Regions from separate parts of the Streptomyces sp. NPDC093261 genome, predicted to be linked through region 1. Evidence: riboswitches for the same ligand, from Rfam matches in the RefSeq annotation. Region 1 holds a riboswitch; the other holds the start of a gene.
What was found. Region 1 has a riboswitch for thiamine pyrophosphate ahead of ACIP94_RS15330 (purine-cytosine permease family protein). Riboswitches for the same ligand answer to the same signal wherever they lie in the genome.
Positions count from the first base shown of each region.

Region 2: it holds a riboswitch for thiamine pyrophosphate, as region 1 does, so the genes downstream of both, thiO (glycine oxidase ThiO) here and ACIP94_RS15330 (purine-cytosine permease family protein) in region 1, are expected to answer to the same signal.

Region 1 covers NZ_JBIVNO010000005.1:323,143-326,342, reverse strand. The annotation lists gene ACIP94_RS15330 (purine-cytosine permease family protein) at 1-1,375, opposite strand, end outside; TPP riboswitch at 1,367-1,461, opposite strand; gene ACIP94_RS15325 (endonuclease) at 1,868-2,524, opposite strand; gene ACIP94_RS15320 (DUF3140 domain-containing protein) at 2,532-2,870, opposite strand; partial or broken gene ACIP94_RS15315 (Dps family protein) at 2,980-3,200, opposite strand, start outside.
Region 2 covers NZ_JBIVNO010000001.1:366,524-369,723, forward strand. The annotation lists gene ACIP94_RS01705 (NAD(P)/FAD-dependent oxidoreductase) at 1-889, opposite strand, end outside; TPP riboswitch at 1,109-1,220, shown strand; gene thiO (glycine oxidase ThiO) at 1,219-2,385, shown strand; gene thiS (sulfur carrier protein ThiS) at 2,382-2,582, shown strand; gene ACIP94_RS01720 (thiazole synthase) at 2,585-3,200, shown strand, end outside.

The sequences.
Region 1 (3,200 bases):
GGACGCGCAGGGGTGCGTACACCGCGAGCGCCACCACGAACGCCACGTAGTACGAGAGGTCGGCGCCGTGCAGCGCGTGGGCGACCGGGCCCACATACAGGCCGGTGTCCATGAACGGCACCGCCGCGGCGAAGGCGACGGCGAACGCCAGCACCGGCGGCCATGCCGGCCGGGGCCGGGCGGCCTCGGCGGCGAGGTCGATGTCGCCGCCGCGCCGGGCGAGCCAGTCCACGAGCACGATCGCCACGAACCCGGGGATCCAGTAGCTCACGAACAGCAGGACGTTCTGGAAGCGGGCCGTCGTGTCGGCCGCGTGCATCCACAGCACCAGCGGGAAGCCGAGCACCACGGCGAGCGCGGCCGCCGCCGGACGCGGCATGCGCACGCCCACGGTCTGCAGCGCCAGCGAGCCGCTGTAGTCGTTCATCGCGTTGCTGCACAGCGCCGCCAGCGCCACGGCCAGCAGCCCGAAGGCGCCCGCCGTGCCCCCGCCCAGCAGCGTGTTCACTCCGGCGGCCGTCTGGTCGGTCAGCGCGGACGCGCCCCACAGCCCGAGGACCTGGACGGCCACGAAGGACACCACGATCCCGAGCAGCGTGCACCAGAACATCCGGGACCGGGAGGTGGTGCGTGGCAGATAGCGGCTGAAGTCGCTGGCGTACGGGGCCCAGGACAGGGCCAGGCTGAGAGCGATGGTGCTGGTGAGCACGAAGGCGCCCGCCCGGTCGGCGCCGTGCGCGCTGCCCGTCGAGGCCACCCGGACGCTGCCGGTCATCCGCAGCGCGATCAGCGCGAAGGCGGCCGCGAGCACGAAGGTCATGACGATCTGGAGGCGGTGGATTGCCTCGTAGCCGAGGACTCCGAGGGCTCCCTGCGCCAGCATGACGACAAGGACACCCAGCCAGAACGGCCAGCCGCACAGCCGCGCCAGCGCGTCCCCGCCGAAGAGCCCGATCAGCGCGTCCCAGGCGATCGACGACAGCCACTGCAGCACACCGGGCAGGGCCACCGCACGCCCGAACGCGAGCCGGGCGAGCGGGAGCTGACCGGCGCCGGTGCGGCTGCCCCAGGTGCTCAGATAGGCGGTGGGCACCGCGCCGAGCACCGTGCCGAGGACGACGGCGGCGAGCGCGGTGGTGAAGTCGAGGCCGAGCGCGATGCCTATGGTGCCGGTGAACACACCGGTCATGGTCAGATTGGGCGCGAACCACACGGTGAACAGCCGGCCCGCGCTGCCGTAGCGATGGGTCTCGGGGACGGGCGCGATGCCGTGCCCCTCCACCCGAAGATCGCCGGGAGCGCTGGGCATCCGGCCGTCGAAGACGGTGCGCGGGCCGTCGGCGGGCAGCCCGCCGGGAACATGCGCCAATGGCATGAAAGACATCCCTCCGCCAGTACGAACTGGTTCAGGTTCGACGGGTGTGATCTCAGCCCCGAGTGGGGGCACCCCGTGTCCGGTACGGCGGCAAGATTAACCCGAGCCCCGGGATGCGCCATACGCAAGGGCCGGTGCCGGCTCCGGCAGCGGCCCCTCGCTCCCCGCGTCCTGCGGCGTCAGCGCCGGGTGCGGAGGAAGCCGAGTGGTGCCGCCCGCCAGGCGGCTGCCGAGGTTGGTCGTGGCGGGGTTGGTCGTGGTGCGGGGTGGCGGTCGGCGAGACGAGCTTGCCGCCCCGGTAGAGGATCGTGTCGACCACCTCGCGGCTGTTCGTGACCGCGTTCTCGTCGCAGACCAGTGCGTCGCCGCCCTTGGCGGGCAGGGTGCCGCCGCGCACGAGCCGGACCCAGGCGCCGGTGAGGCCGCCCGCCGCGGCGAACTCCGCGATCTGTCACCGGAGCGTGTGTGTGCACGACGAACCCTGGGCGGACCCTAGGCAGCGTGTTCCAGGACCTCCTGCGCCACCTTCTTGTCCAGGGCCGCACGCACCAACGCGGCCGACAGCACCGCGGGTTCGGTGTCTCCGGCGAGCCGCACCAGCCGCCGCGGCTCCTTGGGCAGGCCGAGCCGCTCCGCCCCGGACAGGGCCTTGTCGTCCAGATACGGCCCCACCTCCGGCCAGACCCGCTGTACCTCCCGCAGGAAGATGTCGGCGCCGGCCGGCCCCATCCCCGGTATCTCCTGGAGCAGCCGGCGCAGCGCCGCCACGTCTCCGTCCGCCTCCTTGCGCATCCGCCGCAGATCGCCGCCCCAACGCTCCGTCAGCAGCTCGGCCCCCTTCCCGAGCTGAGTCGCCGTGCGCTCGTCGTAGCGCCGGTAGCCGCCCCGCCCCAGCGCGTCCACGCGCTCCTGCCAGTCGGCCCCGGCCATGCGCCGCGGATCCCGCAGACCCGCCTCCTGTAGCGCCCGCACCGTCTCGAGGGCGATCGAGGTACGGATGCGGGCGCTGAGCAGCAGGGCCATGAGCAGCAGCCGGTAGAGCGGCTGCGGGGCGTCCTTCAGCGGGATGCCGGCCTCCTCGACATAGGTGCGCCCGTGCTCGCCGACCAGTTCCGCGACGACACGGTCCGCCTTGCCGCGGCGGGGCACGGCCGTCTCACCTCCCCGGTTTGAGCGGGTCGTGGCCGATGGTCATCAAGCGGTGGCGCCGCTCGTCGTCCTCGGCCTCGGGCTCGTTCTCCAGGTCCTGCCGGTCGGTCACGGTCTCCACCACCTCGCGCATCACCTGGACGTCGTCGTCGGTCAGGTCCGTGCGCCGCTTCTGCAGGATCGCGAGGACGTGCCGCCCGGTCGGCGTGCCCGCCCGCTCGGGCAGCGGCTCGGTGTCCTCACCCGCGTCCCGGACCCGCAGCCAGGCCGCGAGCTCCTGGGAGGTCATGTTCACCACGCGGTGGAACTCGTCCCACAGCGCGTCCATCTCCAAGGCGTCGGTCATGACGTACTCCTCTCCTCCCTCGTCGGCCGGTCTCTCTTCGCCCCCGTCGGCCGGTCCCGCCCTCGTCGGCGGGCCGGGCCGCCCGGTGCTTCAGTCCTCCAGCGGCCGGTTCGGCCTCGAACGTCCAGTGCTGCCTCCCCGGCTCCGCGGAGAGGCCGATCGGCAGATCCTGGGTGACCGGATCGGCCTTCTCCGTGGCGTCGATCCGTCCGCGCGGCCGTCCGGTCGCCGTCTCCGGCGACTCCGCCGTCAGCCGCACGACGTCCGTATCGCGCGGTCGGCCGTCCTTCACGCCCGGCGGACCCAAGGCGGACGCGACGGTCTCCGGCC
Region 2 (3,200 bases), on a different contig from region 1:
CCCAGTGGTGAACCAGCAGGCGCTGCTCATACCGCCCCGAGGGGAAGGACGCGCAGTCCCCGACCGCGTACACGTCCGGCACCGACGTGCGCAGATGCTCGTCGGCGAGCACTTCCCCGTGCGCCCCCAGCTCGATGCCCGAGCCGGCGAGCCACGCGGTGGCCGGGCGCGCTCCGATGCCCACGACCACCGCGCCCGCGGGCACCCGGGACCCGTCGTCGAGCACCACGGCCCCCGGCTCGATGCGGTCCACACGCGCGTGGGTGATCAGTTCGGCCCCGCTGTCCGCGTACCAGGCCGCCATCGGCGCGGCGACCTCCGCGGGCAGCGCGCCCGCGAGCGGCCGGTCCGCGGCCTCCACCACGGTCACCGCACAGCCCGCCTCGCGCGCCGCGGTGGCGAACTCGGCGCCGATCCAGCCCGCGCCCACCACCACGATGTCGTGCTGGTCGGCGAGGACCGGCCGCAGCCGCTCGGCATCGTCCAGCGTGCGCAGCAGATGCACCCCGGGGACGCCTTCCGCGCCCGGGAGCTGGATCGGTTCCGCTCCGGTGGCGAGCACGAGCACGTCGTACGGGACGGGGCCCTCGACGGTGTCCAGCTCATGGTCGCCGGGGCGCAGCCCGATCACCTCGCAGCCCAGCCGCAGCTCGATGCCCAGGGCCTGGAAGTCGACGTCGAAGGCGGAGCCCTCGGCTTTGCCGAGCAGCACGGCCTTGGACAGCGGCGGCCTGTCGTAGGGCTGGTGCGGCTCCGCCCCGATCAGCGTCACCCCGCCGGTGAACCCCTGTTCGCGCAACGCGACCGCGGTCTGCACCCCGGCCATGCCCGCACCCACGACGACGACGCGCCGTGCCGAATCGCCCCGTTCCTGCGTCTGCTCGCTCACCTGATCACCCTAGCCAACTGACAATGTGTCAGTCAGCGGGCATGCTGAGTGACCTGCTGCACAGCACTCGTCCCGCTGCCTGCCGCGACCTGCCCCAACCGTGTCCGCCGGGAACCGGGGCGGTCCTCCCTGCGCCTACCCGCCGCGGCACGTCACAACCTCGACCCCCGGGAGGCTCCCTTACCGGCGCGGACGGGCACGGACTAGGGTGGCCCCCGTACAAGCACTCGCGGGAGCCCGGACGCACCGGGCTGAGAGGGAGGCTGGCGGCCTCCGACCGTACGAACCTGATCCGGATCATGCCGGCGAAGGGAGGGGGCTGACCGCCCATGTCGCCCATGCGTACCTCGGACGTCCTCGTCGTCGGGGGCGGGATCATCGGACTCGTCACGGCCTGGCGTGCCGCGCAGCGCGGGCTCGCCACGACCGTGGTCGATCCCGCCCCGGGCGGCGGCGCCGCCCAGGTGGCCGCGGGGATGCTCGCCGCCGTCACCGAACTGCACTACGGCGAGCAGACGCTGCTCGCGCTCAATCTGGAGTCGGCACGGCGCTACCCGGACTTCGCCGCCGAGCTGACCGAGGCCACCGGCCGGGATCTCGGATACCGCCGGTGCGGCACGCTCGCCGTCGCCCTGGACGCCGACGACCGCGCCCATCTGCGGGACCTGCATGCCCTGCAGCAGCGCTCCGGCCTTGCGTCGGAATGGCTGAGCGGACGCGAGTGCCGGCGCCTGGAGCCGATGCTCGCCCCCGGGGTGCGCGGCGGCCTCAAGGTCGACGGCGACCACCAGATCGACCCGCGACGGCTGGTCGCGGCCCTGGTCACGGCGTGTGAACGGGCCGGGGTCGCCTTCCACCGAAGCTGGGCCGAGCGGCTGACGGTGGTGCGGGAGCGGGCCGCCGGAGTCCGGACCGCCGACGGCACCGACCTCCCCGCGGAACAGGTCGTACTCGCGGCGGGCAGTCTCAGCGGGCAGCTCGCGGGGGTGCCCGACGAGGTGCTGCCGCCCGTACGCCCCGTGAAGGGGCAGGTGGTGCGGCTGACCGTGCCGAAGCGGTACGCCCCGTTCCTGAACCGCACCGTGCGCGCTGTCGTCCGCGGCGGCCACGTCTACCTGGTGCCCCGCGAGAACGGCGAGCTGGTGGTCGGCGCCACCAGCGAGGAGCTGGGCTGGGACACGACGGTCACCGCGGGAGGGGTGTACGAGCTGCTGCGCGACGCGCACGAGCTGGTCCCCGGCATCACGGAGCTGCCGCTCACCGAGACCCGGGCCGGACTGCGCCCGGGCTCCCCGGACAACGCGCCGCTGCTCGGACCGACCGAGCTGGACGGCCTGCTGCTGGCCACCGGGCACTACCGCAACGGCGTCCTGCTCACCCCGGTGACCGGCGATGTCATGGCTCATGTCCTGACCACGGGCGACCTCCCGGACGAGGCACGGCCCTTCACCCCCCGGCGGTTCGCCGCCACCGCGCTCACGGAGCAGCCCGCATGAACATCTGTGTCAACGGAGAGTCCCGCCAGTTCGCTCCCGGCACGGCACTCGACGCCGTCGTACGGGTCCTGACCGCGGCCCCCTCGGGTGTGGCCGCCGCCCTCAACGAAACCGTCGTCCCGCGTACGCAGTGGCCGTCGACACCGCTCCGGGAGGGCGATCGCGTCGAGGTCCTCACCGCCGTCCAAGGAGGCTGATCATGGCCGACGATCCCTTCGTCCTCGGTGGCACGACGTTCTCGTCCCGGCTGATCATGGGGACCGGCGGCGCGCCGAGCCTCGAGGTCATGGAGCGGGCGCTGGTGGCGTCCGGCACGGAGCTGACGACGGTCGCGATGCGCCGCGTCGACGCCTCGGTGCACGGCTCGGTGCTGTCCGTGCTCGACCGGCTCGGGATCCGGGTGCTGCCCAACACGGCGGGCTGCTTCACCGCGGGTGAGGCGGTGCTCACCGCGCGTCTCGCGCGCGAGGCTCTCGGCACGGATCTGGTGAAGCTGGAGGTCATCGCCGACGAGCGCACCCTGCTGCCCGACCCGATCGAGCTGCTGGACGCGGCCGAGACCCTGGTCGACGACGGTTTCACGGTACTGCCGTACACGAACGACGACCCGGTCCTCGCCCGGAAGCTGGAGGACGTCGGCTGCGCCGCGATCATGCCGCTCGGCTCGCCGATCGGCTCCGGGCTCGGCATCCGCAATCCGCACAACTTCCAGCTGATCGTGGAGCACGCGCGCGTGCCGGTGATCCTGGACGCGGGCGCGGGCACGGCCTCGGACGTGGCCCTGGCGATGGAACTGGGGTGCGCGGGCGTGATGC